4 regions of the Marinobacter sp. KM021 genome follow, and region 3 is predicted to be linked to each of the others. Evidence: predicted binding sites of a transcription regulator. Region 3 holds the regulator's gene; each other region holds the start of a gene.

Region 1 (2,972 bases), 700 kb from region 3:
GGGAATGGCAATCAGGCCGATAAGGCCGATGAAGGTGCCACCAATAACACAGTCCAGAAACAGCATCTTCTGCCGGATTCGTGGTGAGCGGCGAAGAAACGTACGCCTGGTCAGCAAATGGGCGATGTGCGGCCAGGTAAGTGCGCCGGCCACAAACCACAGCAACCATTGCTGAAACACGCCCTGGAGGATTCCGGCGACAATAATCGCTGCCGTTGCGGTGTAGGCGATGATTCGGCCGTTATAATCCGGCATGGGCGGAATGGCCACGGTGTGGTCGTGGATGTCCGCGGAAGCGAGTTTACCCGCGCTGCTGGCGACATTGCGCAAATCGGCCTGTGCGCTCATCATGTCAGAACCGAGTCTTCCCGGTGGCAGGAATACAGGGCCCTGCAGTTGCGAAAAGCTTGTTGGTCACTCATTGTATGCCGCCGAACACGTTATCGTTGTTGGTGGTTATTTTTCTATGTGTAGTTACTACTAAAGGTTAACAGTATTACGTATAACCCACAATTCGCTGAGGCATCTTTGCCCTTAGGGCAACAGATACAGCCATCTTGACTGTGAGCCAGTATGACGTCTGTAACCCGATTTTTACTCGAAAGAGCATCCGAACCCCGATTAGAAGACCCGGCACCGCCGCGGAGTATAGTTGATGTGGCCCTTCAGTGTGCCGCCAGGGCACCGGACCATGCCTTACTGAGGCCATGGCGCTATCTTGTGGTGGAAGGGGATGCCCGGCAGGCCCTGGGAGACCTGTTCGCCAAGGCATGTCCTGATAGCGCCAGTGAGCAGGAAATCGAGAAAGCCCGGCGGGCGCCGCTGCGGGCACCGATGGTGATCGTAGGAATCGCAACGCCCAAATCCCACCCGAAAGTGCCGGAGGTCGAACAGCTTATGTCTGCCGCATCGGGCATGAGCTTTCTCGGCCTTGCCCTGCAGGATGCTGGTTTTGGCGTGATGTGGCGTACCGGGGGTGTGGCCTACCATCCCGATGTGCTTGAAGGGTTGGGTTTAGAGCCCGGGGAAACGGTCGTCGGCTTCCTGTATACCGGTACGGTGTCGGTTGAGAAACCTTCAGTGCCACGCCCGGCTACCGGGGATTTTGTAAAGGTCTGGCGTGGGCCCGGGCGCCAGGAAAGTTGGTGAGCTTCCCGCTGATGTTTTGATAGCGGCAATCCGTTTAACCGCCAAGGGAAATGGTTTGCCGCCTTTGCTCTGAACCCTTCTCCGTTGCCGCTCAAAATCTGATCGCATCCCTCCAGAAGCCCTGGCGCCCAAGCACTCTCGAAAACTGGCACCACCTTTGCTTTGACTCTTCCAGAACGCAAATCCGGCAAGCCGCCGTTCAAGCGGTGCCGGTGCAGAATTCCGGAGGCAGTCATGGCAATTACATTTGATAAGGCATTGGGTATTCACGAGCACGCACTTCAGGCCCGGGTGCAGCGTGCGGAAGTACTCGCCAACAACCTGGCCAATGCCGATACCCCGGGCTACAAGGCACGGGATATCGATTTCAGGGCGATGATGCAGAAAGCCCAGGAGTCGGTCAGTGGTCTGCAAATGGCGACCACTCACCAAGGCCACATGGACACCTCCAGCCCCGGCAGTGACGGCGAGTTGCTTTACCGCAATCCGCACCAGCCGTCTGTCGATGGTAATACCGTGGATGCCCAGGAAGAGCAGAGCCGCTTCATGCGCAATGCCATGGACTATCAGGCCAGCTTCCAGTTTCTGAGCAGCAAGTTTTCCGGATTGACCAAAGCCCTGAAGGGTGAGTAAGCCGCAGTCATTTACGATTTGAGGAGATTGCCATGTCACTGGGCAACATTTTTGACATCGCCGGTTCCGGCATGACCGCACAATCCCTGCGGCTGAATACCACGGCTTCCAACATTGCGAACGCCGAGACTGCCAGTTCCAGCACCGAGAATGCTTACAGGGCACGCAAACCAGTCTTCGCCGCCATTCAGCAGGCCATGCTGAACCCGGATCAACAGCAGGGCTTCGGCACCAGCCTGGACGACGGCCCCGGTGCCGGTGTACGGGTTGAGGGAATCCTGGAGAGCGATGCAGAGTTGCAGATGCGCTACGAGCCCAACCATCCCGCTGCCAATGAAGACGGTTACGTGTTCTACCCGAATGTGAATGTGGTTGAGGAAATGGCAGACATGATGTCTTCCTCCCGCAGCTTCCAGATGAATGTGGACGTCATGAACACTGCCAAGTCCATGATGCAACGAATCCTGACGCTGGGTCAGCAGTAAATAGTGAGGAGTGAGTCATGAGTGCAGTGAATTCCGCATCGGCCTCAGACGTACTGAGCCAGTATCAGATCAAGCAGGACGACAAAGCCCGTGGCGGCAGCGAGCTTGGCAAAGATGCTTTCATGGAGCTGATGCTTGCCCAGTTGAAGAACCAGAACCCGCTTGACCCTCAGGACAACGGTGATTTCATCGCTCAGCTGGCGCAGTTCAGCTCTCTGGAAGAAATGCAGAACCTGTCGAGTACCGTTGAGGATGTGGCCGGACAGTTCCGTTCCAGCCAGGCGCTGCAGGCGTCTGCAATGGTTGGCAAGACCGTTCTTGCGCCTTCCAATGTGGGAATTTTGGGTAATGATGGCGAGATTACCGGAACCATCGAAGTGCCAGCATCTACCGGTGGGCTGCGCTTGTCGGTAATGAACCAGAGTGGTGAGCTGGTTCGCCAGATTGATATGGGCAGCAGCCAGGCCGGTGTGGTGTCGTTCCGCTGGGACGGCGAGGACGGCAACGGCAATCCTTTGCCGCCTGGGCCGTACCAGATTGTCGCGCAGGGCTCTTATCCATCCGGCCCAGAGCAACTGGGCACCATGGTTAGCGCCAATGTGGACAGTGTGTCCCTGGGTAAGGGTGGTTTGATCACTCTCAATCTTGCCGGTATGGGCTCCATTGCCCTGTCCGACGTCAAACAAATTAACTGATCCGGTGTCA
Region 2 (2,972 bases), 1.7 Mb from region 3:
ACAGCAGTGCTGCCCTCACATTCAACGAGGCCATGATCAAATCCTCCCGATGGCGAAGCTACGGGCATACTCTTCCGGAGTTTCCGGATCAAAGGTTTTGCCCATGATGGTGTGGGTTTTGTAGGTTTCGGTGGGTGCGCTGTACCCCATCTCGCGCATTAGCTTGCCGGTTTCACCCGCCAGGTAGACCTGCTCAGCGATGCCCTTGTAATCCACATCGCCCTCAATGTATCCCCAGCGTTTCATCTGGGTCAGAATCCACACGCCCATGGAATGCCACGGGAACGGGTCGAAATCGATGCGGTCGGGCACGTTCTGCACCTCGCCCAGGCCATCGGCGTAGCGGCCTGTCAGCACTTGCTGGATCACCGGTACCGGCTGGTTCAGGTAGTTCCGCGGGGCAATGGCCTCGGCGATCTCTTTGCGATTTTCAGGCTCATTGGAGTACTGGGTGGCGTCGATGATGGCGCGCAGCAGAGCGCCGTAGGTATTCGGATTCTGGCTGGCAAACTTCTGGCTGCAGGCGAAGGCGCAGCATGGGTGCCCTTCCCAGATATCTTTGGTGAGCATGTGAATGAAGCCGACTTTTTCCCAGACGGCACGCTGGTTGAACGGGTCTGGTGACAAGTAGCCATCCAGGTTGCCGGCGCGCAGGTTGGCGACCATCTCAGGTGGCGGAACCACCCGGATCTGAACGTCTTTATCCGGATCAATGCCGTTTTCAGCCAGGTAATAGCGCAACAGGAAGTTGTGCATGGAGTATTCAAACGGCACACCAAACTTGAAGCCCTTCCATTGCTTTGGGTCACGCTTGTCCATGTGATCCACGTGCAGCACGATGGCCTGGCCATTGATGTTCTCCACCGCCGGCATGATGAACGGCTCCGGCGTGGAACCGGCGCCCATGGTCATGGCCAGGGGCATGGGAGTGAGCATGTGTGAGGCGTCGTATTCACCCGCCAGAGACTTGTCCCGAGCCACGGCCCAACCGGCCGTTTTGGTGACGGTAACATCCAGGCCATAGCGCTCATAAAACCCCATCGGAGCGGCCATAATGATGGGCGTGGCACAGGTGATCGGCACAAAGCCAACGTTCAGCTTGGTTTTCTCCAGCTTGCCGAGCGACTCCTTCACCGCCGCCTTGGCTTTGTCCATGGGGAACACGGAGCCCAGCAAAGCGGCTGCGGTCCCTGCCCCCATCATCTTCATAAAGCTGCGGCGGCTGTGATCGTTATGGCCGAACACGGAGCGCACCACAGCGCTTTCGATGGCACGGTCCATCATGGCTTCGGAATCCATCCCGGCCGCAGAGCCTGTGGCTTGCTCGCCCCCTGTCTGTCGAAGGTTCAGCGATACAGACGGCAGGCTGTCACCAGGCTTACATTCCGGGCAACCACAGGTTTTCGCGTGGATAAGTGACTGGTCGCCGTCAAACGGGTTTCCAAGGCTTTTGGTTGTCATGGTGCACTCTCCCTACTCTCAGATAGTTTTTTTGCACTCTTGCGGTGCAACTAAGACTCTGGTTCTGCCCGGCCAGAATTTGGCCTTGGCAAACAGCACGTTCTGAGATGACTATTGCGGGGTTCGTGCCAACTTTATGAAAACCTCTACCTCATTGTTTTTATGGGGTTTAATACAAACGAATGCTAACCCGGCGAACTACGATATTTCGTAAACCACGATTTCTCGTAGCGAGCGCTTCGATTTTTCGTAGTTGGCATAGGCTTTGTTTGGGTTTTACCGTCACTCAAGCGGAAGCCCGGCATGAACCAGCCCGAACGCATCGAAACACACCAATGGATCAACCACCTACCAGAGGCTGCCCTTCTGGTGGATGCGGGCCAGGACCTGATCCTCGCTGCCAACAGCGCCATGGCGCGAATGGCGGGCACCGACAGACAATCCATTGCCAGCATGGCATGTACCCAGCTGTTTGCTGACCAGCGGCCCCAGCTGATCAATTTCACCGAAGAAACCCTCTTTCGCAGCCACAGCTGGAGCCGTGACTTCCACCTGAAACACCGGGACGGCCACACGGTTGAACTGGAAATTTCTTCTTCCTGCGTGGGAGAAGCCGAAGCGCAAACCCTGTTACTGCTGCTGCGTGACCGGCGACAACTGAGAACCCTGCGCGAACGCCACGAAGCCAATCACTACCACCGGGGCGGTTTGCTGGAGTGGCGGCGAGTGGAAGAACTGTTCAAGGATATGGAGCGGGAGAACCAGCTGATTCTCCACGCCGTGGGCGAAGGCATTTACGGGGTAGACGCCGAAGGCCGCACCACCTTCGCCAACCCTGCCGCCGAGCGCATGCTGGGCTGGCGAATGGATGAACTTATGGGGCGGGTAATACACCGGGTTGTGCATCACTCCCACGAAGACGGCAGCCTGTTCCCACTGAAAGAATGCCCCATTTACGGCGCTTTCCGGGATGGCAGCATCAAGCGCGTTGGCGACGACTGGTTCTGGCGCAAAGACGGCACCGGGTTTCCGGTGGAATACACCAGCACCCCGATCATGGACAACGGCCACCCGGTGGGTGCGGTGGTGGTTTTCCGGGACATCTCCGCAAGGTTGCAAGCCCAGAAGGAACTGCAGTCAGCACTGGAAGAAGTCGAAAGCCTGAAACGCCGGCTGGAAATGGAAAACGCCTACCTGCAGGAAGAACTCAGTGCGGAGTTCCACTTCCACGAAATCCTCGGCCAGAGCGACGCCATCAAGGCCATCGTGCGGCGCATCGGCATGGTAGCCCCGACAGACGCCAACGTTCTGATCACTGGCGAATCCGGCACCGGCAAAGAGTTGATTGCCCGCGCCATTCACCAGGCCAGCACCCGACGCGACCGCCCGCTGATCCGGGTAAACTGCGCCGCAATTCCAAAAGACCTGTTTGAGAGCGAGTTCTTCGGCCACATCAAAGGCGCCTTCACCGGCGCCGTGAACGACAGAATCGGCCGATTCGAACTGGCCGA
Region 3 (2,972 bases):
GCTCCTGCCTGCTTCTGTTGGTGCTACTGCTTATCAGGATGCCGCGGTCATACGCTGGTAAAGCGAACTGGCATCCTGACATTGGCGAAGCTGTTCGCAGAAACCGTTATCGTTGAATTTCTCCGCCAGTTGGCTGAGCAGTTCAAGATGTTCGCTGGTGGCTTCTTTGGGTACGATCAGGGCAAACACCAGGTCTACCGGCTGATTGTCGATGGAGTCGAAATCGATACTCTCCTCCAGGGTCATTAGTACGCCAATAACCCGGTCAAGCCCTTCAAGACGGCAATGGGGTATGGCGATGCCCTGGCCAATACCTGTGCTGCCAAGCCGCTCGCGAGAAACCAGATTGCTGAAAATTTCGGTATCGCTGAGGGTTTCATCCTGATGATGAATCTGCTCTGCGATAGTTTCCAGCACCCGCTTTTTACTGGAGGCTGGCACCCGGCACAGCGTCAGTGCAGGAGCCAGAATGTTGTCGATAGTCAGGGATGATTCGCTCATGGATCGACTTGGATTCCGTAAAAAAAAGGCTGCGGCCGGTAAGCCCCGCCGCAGCTCGCTTCATTGAAACACCCGGTAGACTGGCGCGGAACGCGTGCTCAGCCGTTACCGTGCATCCGGTCTACGTTCTTTTCTTTGTGCTTGAGGATCTGGCGGTCCAGCTTGTCTACCAGCGCGTCAATAGCCGCGTACATATCCTCATTTTCTGCCTTTGCGTGGATCTCGCCACCGATAACATGCAGGGTGGCTTCGGCCATCTGACGTACCTTCTCAACTTCCAGCGTCACCTGACAGTTACTGATGTGGTCAAAGTGACGCTCCAGCTTCTCGAACTTGGTGTTGACGTAATCCTTCAGTGCAGGGGTCAGTTCTACGTGATGGCCTGAAATGTTGAGTTGCATAGGCGTCTCCTGTTGTCATCATGCCGGTGTTACCACCGGGCTGAGGGCCAGTGCTTCATGCACTGGCAAAATATTAAACCAGTCGTTTGCGCTCGTTCGAGGGAGGGATGTGCATGGCCTCCCGGTATTTGGCAACGGTGCGCCGGGCCACATTGATGCCCTGATCTCCAAGCATGGCTGCAATCTTGCTATCGCTCAACGGCTTTTTTGGAGTTTCTTCTGAAATCAGTTTTTTGATCATCGCACGAATTGCCGTGGAGGAACATTCGCCTCCCTCGGCGGTACTGACGTGGCTGGAGAAAAAGTACTTGAGCTCAAAGATGCCCCGGGGCGTGTGCATGTATTTTTGTGTGGTCACCCGGGAAATGGTGGACTCGTGCATTTCCACCGCCTGAGCGATGTCAGACAGGATCAACGGCTTCATGGCCTCCTCGCCGTGGTCCAGAAAGCCTTGCTGGTGTTCAACGATTCGGGTCGCCACTTTCAGAAGGGTTTCATTTCGGCTTTGCAGACTTTTGATGAACCACTTGGCTTCCTGCAACTGATCCCGCAGGTAGGTATTGTCGGCACTGCTGTCGGCCCGGCGGATAAGTGACGCATAACTGGCGTTAACCCGAATACGAGGGGCAATCTCCGGATTCAATTCCACACGCCACCGGCCCTCATGCTTCCTTACGATCACGTCTGGAATGACGTAGTCTGGTTCAGCTCGGTCAATAACATCGCCCGGCCTTGGGTTCAGGCTGGTAATCAGGGCCAGCACGTCTCTGAGCTGGTCTTCCTTCAACCGGCTGCGGCGCAGCAGTTGGGCGTAATCCCGGTTGCCCAGAAGATGCAGGAACTGGGTAACCACCAGGCGCGCCTGGCGAAGCCAGGGAGTGTCTGGCGGTAACTGGTTGAGCTGAATCAGCAGGCATTCCTGCAGGTCTCTGGCGAACACGCCGGGCGGGTCGAAGTGTTGGAGTCGGTGCAGAACCGCTTCCACTTCGTCCAGTTCCAGGGGGTCTTCTTCGGTTTCGTCCTGCAGGCCGGAATGGATTTCCTCAATCGGTGAGGTCAGGTAACCGCGCTCATCCACAGCGTCCATCAGGGCGTGGGCGATTGCCTGGTCACGCTCGCTCATGGGGGTCAGGTTGAGCTGCCATTCCAGGTGGTCCTGAAGGGTTTCGGCCGGTGAATTGCGGGTTTCGAAATCCGATTCGTTCTCGTCGTCCCCTTTGCTGGCTGGCGCCGGTGCAGACTGGTAGATATCGTCCCAGGCGGTGTCTACGGGCAGGTCGTCGGGGATGTTATCCGGGATGTCGTTTTCGGAAGCCCAGTCCGGGCCATTTTCGTTTTCATCCCAGTCAGAGGCAGCCTCGGTGGCTGGTTCATCGTGGTCGGAATCCCGGTCTTTATGTTCGTCCCAGGTATCGTCATCCGTATCGGGGGTGTCAGACTGATCGTCATCCTCGGAGGTTTCCAGCATGGGGTTGGATTCCAGTGCCTGCTGGATTTCCTGCTGGAGGTCGAGGGTGGAAAGCTGAAGCAGGCGAATGGCCTGTTGCAGCTGGGGCGTCATGGTCAGACTCTGGCCCATCTTAAGCTGTAATGAGGCTTTCATAACCATGGCTCAAGATCCATAAATCAAGGGTGTCCCGGTAGTGACGTTGCCTGCTGTCAGGCAAAAAAATTGTTATACGCTGGTTACTTGCCGCTCACTGGTATCAGTATAAGCAAGTTCTTTGCCGAGTTTACTTGCTACAGATCATCAAAACAATCAGACCTCGGTCGTCGAGGGGTTTTCTTCCGCTCACAGGTGGAACTCATCACCCAGGTAGACTTCCTTGACCTGCTGGTTGGCCAGGATGGCTTCCGCATTGCCGGAGGCGATGATATGGCCGCCGGAGACAATGTAGGCGTTTTCACAAATATCGAGGGTTTCCCGCACGTTGTGATCGGTGATCAGCACGCCAATGCCCTTGTCCCGCAAATGCCGAATGATGTGCTTGATGTCACTGACTGAAATCGGGTCTACCCCGGCGAAGGGCTCATCCAGCAGAATAAACGCAGGTTCCATGGCCAGCGCTC
Region 4 (2,972 bases), 1.2 Mb from region 3:
GAAGCTTTCAAGTGTTGGCTGATAACGATCAGTTTCGGCCACTCCGGATGTTGTAGCCAGCAATCCAGTACTGCACGCGTGCCTTTGAATTGGCTGTTGCCGGCTATGTGTATTGCCAGATTAGGGGCTTTATCTGCCAGCCTTGGGGAGGATGCTTTTTCGGTACCGGTAAACCCTAGATACGCCGCATTCGAGTGCAGGCGGGAAAATACTTCAACAGCGTGTCGGGTTTTACATTGAATACGGTCAACAAACCGAAGGTAAGGCAGGCGTGACTCAATAAACCATTCCTGATTGGGGATCAACCAGTGGGATTTGCCACGGTTGAGATAAGATAGCCTGATGTTTTCCAGGTGGATGACCAGATCCGCTCTGGCCTGACGTGGCGGTGTTCTCGCGATGGCTGCGCGAGTGGTGTAGTAAAGATTGCCGACACTACTTGGCAGATATCGGCTTAGCAGTCGATACCGGTAGTGGGATAGCCGGCTTTGCCATTCCGGTGTTGGTGGCAAATGTTCTACCTGACAAGCATGGCCCATGGATGTTATCGCCGACTGGAGAATGTCAGCATCCTTTGCTAACCCGCGCCCACTGCTAGCGTATACGATGAGTATGTCCATGGGTCACCACCAGAAAGAGAAAAGCCCTGCAAAGGCAGGGCTTTAAAGCGTAGCACAGAGTTGCATGTCAGGCTTTTTTACGGCCCTTCATACGCACTGCGATACCGGCCAGGCCGAGGCCCAACAGAGCCAGGGTGCCGGGCTCAGGGACTTTGGAGGCGCGAACCGCAATAACCATGTCATCGTGGTTGTCGTCGCCGATGTAGCCGTCATCCAGACTGATGATAAAGTAATCTTCTTCAACAAAGAACAGGTTGAAGTTGGTGCTGGAACTCGGGCTAGCAGTTCTGAACTGGCCACCGTTGTTGGCGTCGTTCACAATGTCCAGACCGGTTTGGATGGTGAATTTGAAGTCCAGAAGGGCTCCGAGGCCACCAGTGAAAACAGTGCTGAAAGTATCGTCAGGGGTGCTGTTGGTATCGAATACCAAGGTGTTACCCCAGTAGAACTGGTTGTTGTCAGAGGCTTCTTTACCGAGGTAGGTAAAGGTCAGCTTGAACGGATCTGCTGAGGTTGAGGTGAGGTTGTGCCCGAACAACACTGAGTCACCAACGCTATATAGCGGGGCGTCAGCAGTCCAGGTGCCGGCAACGCGGGTTGCGTAATCGTTATCGCCGGGTACGGTTTGCTCGGCGGCTGCGCCGGGGGCATTTCCGTTGGCAACGGCGTCAATGTAGGCTGCCTGTGCGAAACCGGAAAAACCAACTGCGGCTGCCAGTGCGATGCCTTGTGTAAGTTTGTTCATTTGAGTCACTCCTCCAGTGAGTGGTCGAATTTTTACAACACCCTTTAACCAAAGCAGATAGCGTGCCAGATTTTAACTCATTGATTTTAATGCATTAATTATTTCTTTAATCTGGGCGATGTAAATTAATTCGACGATCTGTCTTTTACTGCACACTGTACTGAACCGGATCTGACGGTTCGCTACTCAGTCCGTTGGTGTCAATCACCCTTATAGTGAAGTACCAATCTCCCGAGGAGAGCCCTTCTATCCTTGCTTCAGTTGTGCCCGCTGGAACCTCCAGGATCTGGGGCATGTTTGTTGGCGCTTGGCCGTAGTTGATCAAATACCCGGAGATTTCGCTGAGTGAGATACTGCTGCCGTCTACGCGTGTAAGGGGCGGGGTCCAGGATAGCGTGACACTGCCCGCGCTGGCGCCATTATCAGATGGTTCGCTGGTTACCGGCGCATCCGGTTCAGATACGGTCTCAAGTGTGTACGGGTGAAGTCCTGACTGGTAAGCCTGCAACACGGTAATACCGCTGTCATTAAAGACTTGATCGGCGACAGGTTGTAGCAGCGGTAAGCCGTATCGGAGCTTGTACAGGTCGTCTATGCCGTCGTTGAGTGAGCTGTCGCTGGAGGTGCTATCAAGAGAGAGGGCTTGCACCACGTTTTCCGGGTTAAGACTTTGCCCGGTGGCTGTATCGGATATCACCAGGCTCGCAGAGGCGTCCCATCCTGATTCGAAATATTCCATAGTAACCGCTACGGGTATCTCGGCCGGAAGGCTGGCTGTACTGGTATAGGTGGTGGCGGATTGGTTTTTCCACTGATTGATAACCAGATTGCCATCAAGGAAAAGGCGAACACCGTCATCCGTTCTTGTGGCAAACGTGTATTCGCGCGTGCCTTCCGTGTGCGGTGGAGTAAACCAGCCCTGCCACCGAATACTGAAATTATTATTGGGCATATTGGCAGACGGGCTGCCACTTCCCCAGTTGAAATTAATGGCGGTGTCTCGCTGGGTGTAAACAAAGCTGTCAAAGTTTACGCCTGTGAAATACTGGCCAACGTATCCTGGCTGGTAGGTTGCTTCAGGTGCAGGGAAATCCTCAGGATCCAGTGGGTTTGTGCCCGCCAGGTATTCCTCGAGTACGGAGTATCCGTCTCCATCCAGGTCTCGCGAGGCATCGGTTGGGTCTGTGGGATCAAGGCCGTAAGCGTATTCGTAACCATCGGGAATGCCATCGCCGTCGGTATCTGCAAGGTTGGGATCTGTGCGCGCCCAGAATTCATCCAGTGCTGTAAGCAGGTCTCCGTCGGTATCTGACATCGCATCCGTCGGGTCTGTCGGATCCAGGCCGTAATAGATTTCCCAGTTGTCGTAGAGGCCATCACCATCTTCATCCAGCGGTGGATATTGGGCGTTATACGACAAGCCCTTTTCACCATCGAAAAATCCGAGACGGTAGCCGAGTTCATAGGCTTCTTCGGTGGTCAGTTCCGGTTGGGTGCCCGGGGTTGTCTGCGCAAAACTGTGCAGGAAAGGGCCATCGATCACCTGTTGATTCAGCCCGGGTCCGGACCAGGCCACGGTAAAGTGGTCATCCCAGCCGCCTTCTTTG

What was found. Region 3 encodes sigma-54, which starts transcription at its own class of promoters, with help from an activator protein. Its sites were predicted from a motif close to ANTGGCATNNANNTTGCTNT; they were not measured.
Region 1: the regulator sigma-54 is predicted to act here: its motif matches at 1,294-1,313, upstream of flgB (flagellar basal body rod protein FlgB).
Region 2: the regulator sigma-54 is predicted to act here: its motif matches at 1,714-1,733, upstream of RVM24_RS02330 (sigma 54-interacting transcriptional regulator).
Region 4: the regulator sigma-54 is predicted to act here: its motif matches at 1,416-1,435, upstream of RVM24_RS04725 (PEP-CTERM sorting domain-containing protein).

What each region holds. Positions count from the first base shown of each region.
Region 1 is NZ_CP136129.1:1,475,786-1,478,757, reverse strand. It holds gene RVM24_RS06945 (adenylate/guanylate cyclase domain-containing protein) at 1-351, opposite strand, end outside; gene RVM24_RS06940 (nitroreductase family protein) at 574-1,149, shown strand; gene flgB (flagellar basal body rod protein FlgB) at 1,384-1,782, shown strand; gene flgC (flagellar basal body rod protein FlgC) at 1,815-2,267, shown strand; gene RVM24_RS06925 (flagellar hook assembly protein FlgD) at 2,285-2,962, shown strand.
Region 2 is NZ_CP136129.1:472,099-475,070, reverse strand. It holds gene ntrB (nitrate ABC transporter permease) at 1-34, opposite strand, end outside; gene RVM24_RS02335 (ABC transporter substrate-binding protein) at 37-1,461, opposite strand; gene RVM24_RS02330 (sigma 54-interacting transcriptional regulator) at 1,765-2,972, shown strand, end outside.
Region 3 is NZ_CP136129.1:2,171,594-2,174,565, reverse strand. It holds gene ptsN (PTS IIA-like nitrogen regulatory protein PtsN) at 34-501, opposite strand; gene hpf (ribosome hibernation promoting factor) at 600-902, opposite strand; gene RVM24_RS10210 (RNA polymerase factor sigma-54) at 976-2,505, opposite strand; gene lptB (LPS export ABC transporter ATP-binding protein) at 2,695-2,972, opposite strand, start outside.
Region 4 is NZ_CP136129.1:1,002,706-1,005,677, forward strand. It holds gene RVM24_RS04720 (glycosyltransferase) at 1-620, opposite strand, end outside; gene RVM24_RS04725 (PEP-CTERM sorting domain-containing protein) at 688-1,365, opposite strand; gene RVM24_RS04730 (PA14 domain-containing protein) at 1,511-2,972, opposite strand, start outside.